Linked DNA regions of Pigmentiphaga sp. H8. The protein of the gene in region 1 binds, or shares a complex with, the protein of each later gene. Links are inferred from orthologs where the notes say so. Each region holds a gene or a part of one and is shown in the gene's direction. Other genes may lie near its edges.

What was found. Proteins that work in one complex are often made in the same cells at the same time.
Region 2: the proteins of EGT29_RS23225 (region 1) and EGT29_RS11340 are in contact, whole or in part, in a cryo-EM structure (PDB 8Z1Y), measured with the Escherichia coli proteins. The link is inferred for Pigmentiphaga sp. H8 from one-to-one orthologs.

What each region holds. Positions count from the first base shown.
Region 1 is NZ_CP033966.1:4,935,141-4,940,728, reverse strand. What follows is about bases 2,606-5,588. They hold EGT29_RS23225 (ABC transporter permease), read left to right. Parts: upstream 2,606-3,632; coding sequence 3,633-4,544; downstream 4,545-5,588. Other genes in these bases: EGT29_RS23215 (ABC transporter ATP-binding protein), read left to right, coding at 5,560-5,588; EGT29_RS23220 (ABC transporter ATP-binding protein), read left to right, coding at 4,541-5,563; EGT29_RS23230 (ABC transporter permease), read left to right, coding at 2,722-3,636; EGT29_RS23235 (ABC transporter substrate-binding protein), read left to right, coding at 2,606-2,714. Outside these bases: EGT29_RS23240 (Rieske 2Fe-2S domain-containing protein), read left to right, coding at 1-1,151; more of EGT29_RS23235, read left to right, coding at 1,176-2,605. UniProt on the Escherichia coli protein: Part of the ABC transporter DppABCDF involved in dipeptide transport. Responsible for the translocation of the substrate across the membrane.
Region 2 is NZ_CP033966.1:2,372,661-2,378,110, reverse strand. What follows is about bases 1-2,846. They hold EGT29_RS11340 (ABC transporter substrate-binding protein), read left to right. Parts: upstream 1-580; coding sequence 581-2,113; downstream 2,114-2,846. Other genes in these bases: EGT29_RS11335 (ABC transporter permease), read left to right, coding at 2,110-2,846; EGT29_RS11345 (alkaline phosphatase family protein), read left to right, coding at 1-550. Also shown: more of EGT29_RS11335, read left to right, coding at 2,847-2,919; EGT29_RS11330 (ABC transporter permease), read left to right, coding at 2,938-3,858; nikE (ABC transporter ATP-binding protein), read left to right, coding at 3,881-5,450. UniProt on the Escherichia coli protein: Part of the ABC transporter DppABCDF involved in dipeptide transport. Binds dipeptides and accepts a wide range of side chains, including small neutral, bulky hydrophobic, and positively and negatively charged groups. Tripeptides are poor substrates.

The sequences.
Region 1 (5,588 bases):
TCAGGCTGCGGCTGCTGGGCGAGGACCTGGTGGCGTTCCGCGACACCAGCGGCCGGGTCGGGCTGGTGGATGCCTATTGCGCGCACCGCCGCGCGGGGCTCTATTACGGCCGCAACGAAGAGAACGGCCTGCGCTGTGTCTACCATGGCTGGAAGTTCGATGTGGAGGGCCGCTGCGTGGACATGCCGTCCGAGCCGCACGAGACCAACTACAAGGACCGCGTGCGGATCACGTCCTATCCCACGGCCATACGCGGCGGTGTCGTCTGGGCCTACATGGGACCCGAAGGCACCCAGGGGCCGCTGCCGGAATTCGAGTGGTCGGAGCTGCCCGTCGCGCAGCGCACGGCCACCAAGCGGCTGCAACGCTGCAACTGGGCGCAGGCTGTGGAAGGCGGCATAGACTCGAGCCACATCTCCTTCCTGCACAGCCGCAAGGAGGGCACGGACTCCGGGCCGCGCAATCCCTATCACCAGAGCGACCGGCATCCGGTGTTCGAAGTGAGCGAGAGCGAGGCCGGGCTGGTGATCGCCGCCCGCCGCAACGCCGAGCCTGGCCATTACTACTGGCGCGTCACGCAGTTCCTGCTGCCGTTCTACACGATGATCCCGCCGGTGGGCGCGTTCAAGGAATCCAGCCGCGAGCCCTATGACGGCCATGCTTGGGTGCCGATCGACGACCACACGACCTGGACCTGGTCGTTCAGCGCCAGCCCGGCACGCCCGTACTCGGACGAGGAACGCGAGACGCGCGGCGGACGCAAGGGCTTCTGGGGGCCGGTGGACGAGGCCTACCTGCCCCTGCTGAGCGCCGACAACGACTACGGCATCGACCGCGAGAAGCAGCGCAACGACAACTTCACCGGCATCACCGGCATTCCCAACCAGGACGCCGCCGTGCAGGAAAGCATGGGCGCGGTGGTCGACCGTTCCAAGGAAAACCTCGGCCATTCGGACCGCGGCATCGTGAACTTCCGCCGGCTCATGCTGCGCCTGGCCAAGGCGCTGGCGGCCGGCGAGGTGCCCGAGGCCGCGCGGCGCGGCGACCTGTACCGCGTCCGCTCGGCCTCGGTGGTGCTGCCGGCCGACGTGCCGGTCGAGACCGGCGCCGCCGGATTGCTGAAAGCGGCGCCCGCCCCGGCGGACCGCTGACACGCCAAACAAGGAGGAGACACTATGCAAGGCAAGAGACTCGCCACGATGCTGGCCACCTGTATGCTGGCCTGCACGGCCGGCGCGGCCTACGCGCAGAAAGCCAAGAACACGCTGCGCATCGGACTGGTCGAACCCATCTCCAGCATGATCCTGTACGACGGGCCCAATCCCGAGGTGGGCATGTTCTCGCGCGGGCTGTTCGATCCGCTGCTGTGCTTCGACAATCGCACCGGCAAGTTCGCGCCCAATCTCGCCAGCTCCTGGAAGTGGCTGGACGACCAGACGCTGGAACTGAAGCTGCACACCGGCGTGAAGTTTCACGACGGGTCGGCCTTCGACGCCGACGACGTCATCTATACCTTCGGCTGGCTGACCGATCCCAACAACGGCCTGCGCTTCGCCGAGAACTACGCGCCGTTCAAGCGCGCCGAGAAAGTCGACCAGTACACGGTGCGCATCCACACCAACGGCCCGGCACCCACGGCGATGCTGCGGCTGGCCTACTCCACGCCCATCGTGCCGTCCGACCTGCACGGCAAGTACAAGAACAAGGGCGATTTCGGCCGCAAGACCCCGATCGGCACCGGACCGTTCAAGGTCGAGAGCTTCACGACCGACAGGATCGTGCTCGTGCCCAACCCCGACTACACGCACGGCACGCCGTGCAAGCCGGCGGCACGCGTGGCGCGGGTCGAGGCCGTGCCCATGCCGGACACGCAGACCCAGATCGCCAACCTGGCGACCGGCAACATCGATTTCATCAAGGTATCGGACAAGGCCCAGGCCGACATGCTGTCCAAGCAGCCGACCCTGAAGATGAGCGCCAACGAGGGCCTGACCTTCCAGTTCATGGCCATCGACTCGGCCGGCCGCTCGGGCAACGCCGCGCTGTCGAACCTGAAAGTCAGGCAGGCGATGGCGATGGCGGTCAATCGCACGCTGGTGGCGCGCAGCGTCACGCCGGGCGGCGATGCCGTGATGGCGCCGGATGCGCTGTGCCTGCCCATCCACCGCGCCTGCGCCTACTCGACCAAGCCCCCGGCCTATGATCCGGCGGGCGCCAAGAAGCTGCTGGCCGAGGCCGGCTACCCCAACGGCTTCGACGTCGAGCTGACCGCGACGCCGGGGTCCACCGGGCTGGCCGAGGCGGTCGCGGGAGAACTGCGCAAGGTCGGCATCCGGGCCAAGGTCGATCGCATCACCTTCGCCGGATATCGGGAGAAGCAGCGCCAGGGCAAGCAGCAGGTGCTGATCAGCCTGTGGACCTCGGGCGGCCTGCCGGATGCCTCGTCGCCGGTCCAGTTCCTGTTCGCCCCGGGCGCGCGCGACTACTGGCACGACAAGCAGATCCAGGCCTGGATGAAGGAGGGCATGGCCACCACCGACGAAGAGCGCCGCGAAGCCATCTACAAGAAGGCCTACGACCGGGTCAACGAACAGGCGTACGTGGTGCCGCTGTCGACCAAGCCGGACGTATTCATCCACAACCGCGACCTGGTGCTGGACAAGACCTCGGGCGGCGTCTACGGACTCGATTTCTACGAAGTCCACTGGAAGTGAGGACGGCATGCTCCAGTTTTTCATCCGCAGGCTGGGCGTCTCGCTGCTGGTGGCCGTCACCGTCTCGGTGATCGGCTTCGCCCTGCTGCGATTGTCCGGCGACCTGGCCTCGGCGCTGGCGGGCGAAACCGCCACGCCCGAGGAGATCGCCCGCGTGGCCGCCATGTACGGCCTCGACCGGCCGCTGTACGTCCAGTATTTCGACTGGGTGTGGAGCGCGCTGCATGGCGACCTGGGTACCTCGCTGTTCTCGCGCGTGCCCGTGCTGGAACTGATCGTCGATCACCTGGGCGTGACCATCGCGCTGGCGCTGTGCTCGCTGCTGCTGTCGCTGCTCGTCGCCATTCCGCTGGGCGTGGTGGCGGCCATGCGGCCCAACACCTGGATCGACCGGACGGCGCTCGCGCTGGCCGTGTTCGGCCAGGCCATTCCCAACTTCTGGTTCGCGCTGATCCTGATCTTCGTGTTCGCCGTGAAGCTGCAATGGGCGCCGGTCTCGGGATCGGACACCTGGGTGCACTTCATCCTGCCGACTGTCACGCTGGGGCTGGGGACCATGCCGGCCAAGATGCGGCTCACGCGCACCGGCATGATCGATGCGTTGTCCTCGGACTTCGTCCGCACGGCGCGCGCCAAGGGGTTGTCGGCCCGTGCGGTGCTGTTCAAGCACGCGCTGCGCACGGCCATCCTGCCGGTGGTCTCGGTGTCGGCGGTGTCGCTGGGTTTCCTGCTGGGCGGCTCGGTCATCGTCGAATCCGTGTTCGGCCTGAACGGTATCGGCCAACTGGCCTTCCAGTCCATCAGCCAGATCGACTTCCCCGTGGTGCAGTCCATCCTGGTCTTCCTGGCGTTCTGCTACATCTTCCTGACGATGCTGGCGGATCTGATCAACGCGCGCCTGGATCCGAGGATCAAGCTATGAGCACTGTCATGGACGCAAACCTGGCGGACCCAAGCGCTGCGCGCAGGGATCCGACTTCGCCGCGGGCGATCATGCGGCGGCGCGCCCGCTCGCACGTCGGCTTTCTGATCGGCGCGGGCATCGTGCTGGCGGCCGTGCTGGTCGCGGTGTGCGCGCCGTGGCTGGCGCCCTACGATCCCTATGCGCAGGATCTTTCCAAGACGCTCGTCGATCCGGTCTGGACCACGGGCTCCTGGGAGCACGTGCTGGGCACCGACTCGCTGGGCCGGGATTACCTGAGCCGACTGATCTACGGCGCCAGGGTGTCGCTGACGGTGGGCTTCGGCGCCGCCGCCATCGCCGGGGTGATCGGTTCGCTGCTGGGCCTGGTGGGCGGATACTTCGGCGGCCGGGTCGACACCTTCGTGGTGTACGTGCTGAACGTCAAGCTGGCGCTGCCCAGCGTGCTGATCGCCCTGTCGCTGGTTTCCATCGTGGGCGGGTCGATGACGGCCATGGTGGTCATCCTGGGCCTCCTGACCTGGGACCGCTACACCGTGGTCACGCGCAGCGTGGTGCAGCAGATGCGCAGCAGCGAGTTCATCCACGCGGCGCGGGCCATCGGCGCCTCGCACACGCGGGTGCTGTTTCGCGAGGTCCTGCCCAACGTCATGAACCAGATCATCGTCGTGGCCAGCCTGGAGATCGCCATCGTCATCCTGATCGAGGCGGCCCTGTCCTTCCTCGGCCTGGGGGTGCAGCCGCCCACGCCGTCCTGGGGCCTGATGGTCTCGGAAGGGCGCGCGATGATGTTCTTCAAACCTTATCTGATCGTGTTGCCCGGCATGGCGATCTTCCTGCTGGTCATGGCGATCAACCTGGCGGGCGACGGACTGCGCGACATCACGGCGCCGGAGGGCAGGGCATGAGCGCGAATTCCCAACCCCTGCTGCAGGTCGACGGCCTGTCGGTGGAAATGGACGTGCCGGCCGGCCTGCTGCACGCGGTCAGCGACGTCAGCTTCGAGGTCGGCGCGGGCCGCACTTTCTGCCTGGTGGGCGAGTCGGGCTGCGGCAAGACCATGACCTCGCTGGCGCTGATGCAGCTGCTGCCCCGCAAGGCCCGGCTGTCGGCGCGACGCATCCTGTTCGAGGGACGCGACCTGGCGCGGATGTCGCCGCGCGAGATCGCGCGGCTGCGCGGGGACCGGATGGGCATGATCTTCCAGGACCCCATGACCGCGCTCAATCCCGTCTACACCATCGGCGACCAGCTGGCCGAGGTCTACGTGCGCCACCGGCGCGCCAGCCGCGGGCAGGCGCGCGACCGGGCAGTCGAGCTGCTCGAGCGCGTCGGCATCATGTCGGCGGGGCAACGGCTGGCGCAGTATCCGCATCAGTTGTCCGGCGGGCTGCGGCAGCGGGTCATGATCGCCATGACGCTGATGTGCGAGCCCTCGCTGGTCATCGCCGACGAACCCACCACCGCGCTGGACGTGACCGTGCAGGTACAGATCCTGCAACTGCTCAAGAAGCTGCAGGCCGAGATGGGCATGGCCATCATCCTGATCACCCACAACCTGGGCGTGGTGGCGCGCATGGCCGACGACGTGGCCGTCATGTACGGCGGGCGCATCGTGGAGTCCGGCTCGCCGGCGCAGGTTTTCGGCCGCGCCAGCCATCCCTATACGCGCGGGCTCATGGCCTGCATGCCCACGCGGGGCGAGGCGGGTCCCGGCCAGCGCCTGGGCTCCATACCGGGCACCGTGCCCTCGCTGGTGGGCGCGCCCCAGGGCTGCGCGTTCCGCAATCGCTGCGCCCACGCGGGCGAGGCTTGCGGGCACGGCGTCATCGCGATGCGGGATGCCGGCGCGGGGCACCACTACCGCTGCGTCCTGGCCGCGGGGGCCGAAAGCGGACGCCATGCCGTCCAGGAGGCGCTGCAATGAACACGGTTTCCCTGGATACCGCGCG
Region 2 (5,450 bases), 2.6 Mb from region 1 along the record:
GGAAACCGTGGTGGGCGAAATCGACGTCGGCCAGGACCTGGTGGCCGCGGGCCTGAAGGCCGCGGCGGGCAGCCGCGATGTCGTCGTCGCTCCCAACGGCAGCGCCTGTATCGTCGGCGTGTCGGCGGCCGCGCGCGACCGCGTGCCGGCCCTGCTCGAACATCTCGCACGCCAGCCCTGGTGCGGCGCCGTGTTCCACGGCGAGGCGCTGGCCACCCTGGGCCTGCCCGTCGGCACGACCACCTGCACCATCGCCATCGCGATGCGGCACACGGATGATGCCAATGCCCATGGCGTGCGCGGCGGCACCTGGATCGCGACCGATCCTTCCGAGGGCAAGTCCTACGGCGGCCACGGCCAGCACGGTGGCCTCGGCGGCTTCGAACAATCGCCGTTCCTCATCGTCGAGGGCGGCGGCTACGCGGACGGCCGCATCCACGCCCATCGGGTTTCGCTGATCGACTATGCGCCCACCATGCTGCGCCACCTGGGCCTGCCCCATGGCGACATGGATGGCACGCCCCTTCCCCTCCCTGCCGAGGCCGCCTGAGCGCGCCCGTTCCCTACACAGGACTTCGCCATGCAACGACGTGATCTACTCAAACTGCTCGCCATGAGCGCCACCGCCGGCCCCCTTGCCATGCCCGGCCTGCTGCACGCCCAGAATGCCCCCACCCCGCGCCGCGGCGGCACGCTGAAGGTGGCGCTGCTGGGCCTGGACACCGCCGACCCGCACCGTCATGCCGGCTCCATCGCCGTGCAGCAGGTCTATGTCGAAACGCTTACCAGCATCGGCGACGACGGCACGGTGCGCCCCTTTCTTGCCGAACGCATCGACGCCTCGGAGGACGGCCGGACCTACACGTTCCACCTGCGCAAGAACGTGCGCTTCCACAACGGCCGCGCGATGACCTCGGCCGACGTCAAGGCGAACTTCGAGCGCGTGCGCGACAAGGTCAAGGGCGGCTGGCTGAGCGGCGCCATGAAGCTGGCGCGCAACATCGATACACCTGCGCCCGACGTCCTGCGCGTGGAACTCGCCAACGCCCATGCTCCCTTCCTGAACCTGCTGTCCGAGCTGTGGATCGTCGCCCCCGAATCGGAAGGCTGGAACGAAACCATCCGCCGCCCCATCGGCACGGGTCCCTTCAAGTTCGGCACCTGGCAGCCGGACGTCAGCTTCCAGGCGCCGGCCTTCGACCAGTACTGGCAGGCGGGCCTGCCCTATCTCGATGCCTTGGAGTTCGACCTGCGCGGCGACCGCGACAACAGCCTGTCGCTGCGCGCGGGCGACCTGCACCTGGCCCACGTCGGCAACGACAAGCTCGACAGCCTGGCGAAGGACCGCATGGGCATACAGTTCCTCAAGGACACGGCCTGGTATTTCCTGTCCTTCAACAACCGCAAGCCCCGCCCGCTGCTGCAGGATGCGCGCGTGCGCGAGGCGATCTCGCTGGCCGTCGACAAGCAGGCCTACATGAAGTTCGTGGTGAAGACGGCCGTCGTCAGCGACCAGCCCGTGCGCCCGAACACCTATTTCTGGGACCGCGAGCTGGAGCAGCGGGACCCCCACGCCAAGCCCGACCTGGCCCGCGCACGCGAACTGCTCAAGAGCGCCGGCGTGGAACCATCCAAAGAAACGCTGAAAGTGGTCTCCTGGCAATCCGACTATGCGCAGGTTGCCGTGCAGATGGTGCGCCAACTCGGTTTCAAGATCGACCATCAGGCGCTCGACGACATCGGTGCACAGCGCCTGCTCGCCCAATACGACTGGGATCTCGCACCTTTCCACTCCGGCCCGCGCGCCGACGTCTACCTGCGCTATGCGCGGCTGCTGTCCGACGGCCCCAGCCCCATGCTGTGGGGCGGCATCCAGGACAAGGAGCTCGATGCGCTGATCGGCGCCGCGGTCTCCTCGCCCAGCACGCAGAAGGCCCGCGAAGGCTATCTCCAGGCCTGGAAGCACGTCATGGACAAGCGCTACACCCTGGGGCTGGGCCACGCGGCCGATGCCATCGGCGTGGCGCCCAAGGTGCGCGGCTACGAGACGGGCTACACCTGGAGCCAGAACCGCGTCGACGGCGGGCTGGCACGGACCTGGCTCGCGGTATGAACACTTTCCGCCGTCTGGCTCCCTGGGTCCTGCTGGCGGTGGCCCTGGTAGCCGCCGCGATCGGACCGCTGCTGCCGGGCCTGGACCCCTATCATCAGGATCTGCTGGCCCGCAACCTGCCGCCCGGCCCCGGCCACTGGCTGGGCACCGACAGTTTCGGGCGCGACATCCTGGCCCGGCTGGTGGCCGGCACCCGCCTGACGCTGCTCGTGGCCGTTTGCTCGGCGGGCATCGCGCTGCTGGGCGGCGCCGGGCTCGGCCTCATGGGATGCGTGGCCGGCGGACCGGCGCGGAGCGCCGTCTACGCCGCCTTCGACATGGTCCGCACCCTGCCGCCCATCCTGCTGTCGCTGGCGCTCATGGTATCGCTGGGCGTGGGCACCCTGTCGGTCATCCTGGCCGTCGGCATCGCTTTCATGCCGCTTTTCGGCTATGTCGCGCGCGCCGTGTACGAACGGGAAATGGCCTCCGGCTACGTGGCCGCCGCGCGCGTGCTCGGCGTCGCGCCGGCCGTCATCGCCTGGCGCCACGTCCTGCCCAATGCCGCCGGCGCGCTGCTCACACAGGTCGCCATCGTCGTGCCCCGGGCCATCGTCACGGAATCGGTGCTCAGCTTCTTCGGCCTGGGCGTCTCTCCGGACGTGCCGACCTGGGGCCGCATCATCGCGACGGCGGTCTCGTACGCCGAACAGGCGCCGGCCTCGCTGCTGCTGCCCGTGCTGGCGCTGGCCCTGACCACGCTCTCGCTGTCCGTGCTCGGCAACCGCCTGCGCGACCGCTTCGACCCGCTGGGCGCCCGCGCCTGACCTCCGTTGCTAACCACCATGCCGCTGCTCTCTTCCTCCGCCCTTCACCTCATCCGGCAACTGCTCAATATCGTGGTGATCTCGTTCGCCATCTTCCTCCTGGTACGGGCGGTGCCCGGCGACGTCATCGACTTCTACGCGGCTCGCGGCGATTACGACACCCAGTCGCTGGCCGCCATGCGCGCCGACCTCGGCCTGGACGACGGCCTGTCCACGCAGTTCGGCCTGTGGACCCGGGCCGCGCTGCGGGGCGACCTGGGCCTGTCCATGCGCTTCGGCACACCGGTGGCGGACATGCTGGTCCACGCCCTGCCCGCCAGCCTGAAACTGGCTGGCGCGAGCCTGCTGGTGGGCCTGGCGCTGGGCATGGGCCTGGCCGTGCTGGCGCTGGCCGCGCCGCGCAGCCCGGCGGCCGCCGCGATCGAAAGCCTGAACGTCTGGTCCATCGCCGTTCCCACTTTCTGTACCGGCGTCCTGGGGATACTGGCGTTCTCCATCTGGCTGGGCTGGCTGCCCATACGCGGCCAGATGCTGCTGCCGGTCCTCATCCTGGGCCTGGACATTGCCGGCCAGATCGCCAAGCCGCTGCACGAGGAACTGCGGGAAACGGCCAGGGCCGGCTTCATCCGAACCGCGCGCGCCAAAGGCTTGTCGTCCTGGCGCATCGCGTGGCGGCACATCCTGCCCAATTCGCTGTCGGTCGTCATCGCGCTGGCCGGCGTCATCCTGGGCGGACTGATAGGCGGGACGCTGACCATGGAGGCGCTGTTCGGCCTGCCCGGACTGGGCAGCCTGACGCTGGACGCCATCCGCGGCCGCGACTATCCCGTCATCCAGGCGGCGGTCATGCTGCTCGCTACCTCGGTGGTCCTGGTCAACGTCGCCACGACCCTCCTGCACCGCTGGGCCGACCCGCGCACGGCGCGTTCCCAGGCCTAGCCCGCATCTGAACGGAACTCCCATGCAAGCGCCTCTTCTTTCCATCCAGAACCTGACGCTGAGCTACGGCGGCACCCCGGTTGTCCATGACGTCTCGCTCGACATCCGCGATGGCGAAACCCTCGGGCTGATCGGCGAATCGGGCAGTGGCAAATCCATGACCGCGCTGGCCGTGCTCGGGCTCGCCCCCGGCCATCCACGTGTCGCCGGCAGCATCCGCCTGCGCGGCCGGGAACTGACCGGGCTGGATCCGGCGTCCTGGCGTACGGTACGCGGCCGCCAGATCGGCATCGTGTTCCAGGATCCCATGAGCGCGCTCAACCCGCTGATGACCCTGGGCGCGCAGATCACGGAGGCCATGCAGGCCGGCCGCGGCCGGCGCGAACGCCTGGCCCGCGCCGCCGAACTGCTGCATGAAGTCGGACTGCCCGACCCCGCCCGCATGTTGGATCGCCACCCCTTCGAACTGTCGGGCGGCCAGCAGCAGCGCGCGATGATCGCGATGGTCCTGGCTGGCGAACCCGCGCTGCTGATCGCCGACGAACCCACCACCGCGCTGGACGTCACGACGCAGGCGCAGGTACTGGCCCTGCTGCGGGACGTCCGGCGCAGGCGGGGCATGGCCATGCTGTTCATCTCGCACGACCTGGACGTCGTGGCGGCGATGGCCGACCGCATCGCAGTCATGCGCCATGGATCGCTGCTGGAGGTTGGGGACGCCGACGCCATGCTGCATGCCCCGCGGAACGACTACACGCGCTCGCTGGTGGCGGCGCACACGCATCGCGCCCTGCCCCGATGCGGCGCCGCGCGGCGCGGCAACGGCGACATCGTCCATGCCCAGGGCCTGTGCGTGGACTATGGCCGGGCCCGTTCCCGCCATCGCGTGTTGCAGGACGTGGACCTGCGGCTGCGCGAAGGGGCCACCCTGGGCATCGCCGGCGAATCCGGGTCGGGCAAGAGCACCCTCGCCCGCGCCCTGCTGGGCCTGGTGCCGCCCGCCGCAGGCAGCGTGCGCGTGTGCGGCATGGATCCGGCCGACCGGCGCCAGCGCGTCCGCTACGCCCGCGCCTGCCAATACATCTTCCAGGACACCTCGGGCAGCCTCAATCCCCGGCGCACGCTGTTGCAGGCCCTGTCCGAGGCACAACTGGCGGCCGAACCCGCCACGCCGCGCGAGGCCCTGGCACGCCGCTGCGCGGCCATGCTCGAAGAGGTCGGCCTGGCGGCAGACATGCTGGCGCGCTTTCCCCACCAGCTTTCGGGCGGGCAGCGCCAGCGCGTGGTCATCGCGCGCGCCCTGGCGATGCGGCCGCGCGTGCTGGTCTGCGACGAACCGGTGTCGGCCCTGGACGCCACGGTGCGCAACCAGATCCTGGATCTGCTCGCCCGCCTGCGCGAGGCCCATGGACTGACCCTGCTGTTCATCGGCCACGACCTGGCGGTGATGCGGTCTCTGGCCGACGAGATCCTCGTCCTCAAGCAGGGACAGGTAGTGGAGCACGCCGCGACCGATGCCTTGTTCGAGCGGCCGCGCACGGCCTATGCGCGACAATTGCTGCAAGCGAGCGGCATGGCGGCAGGCGGCGCGA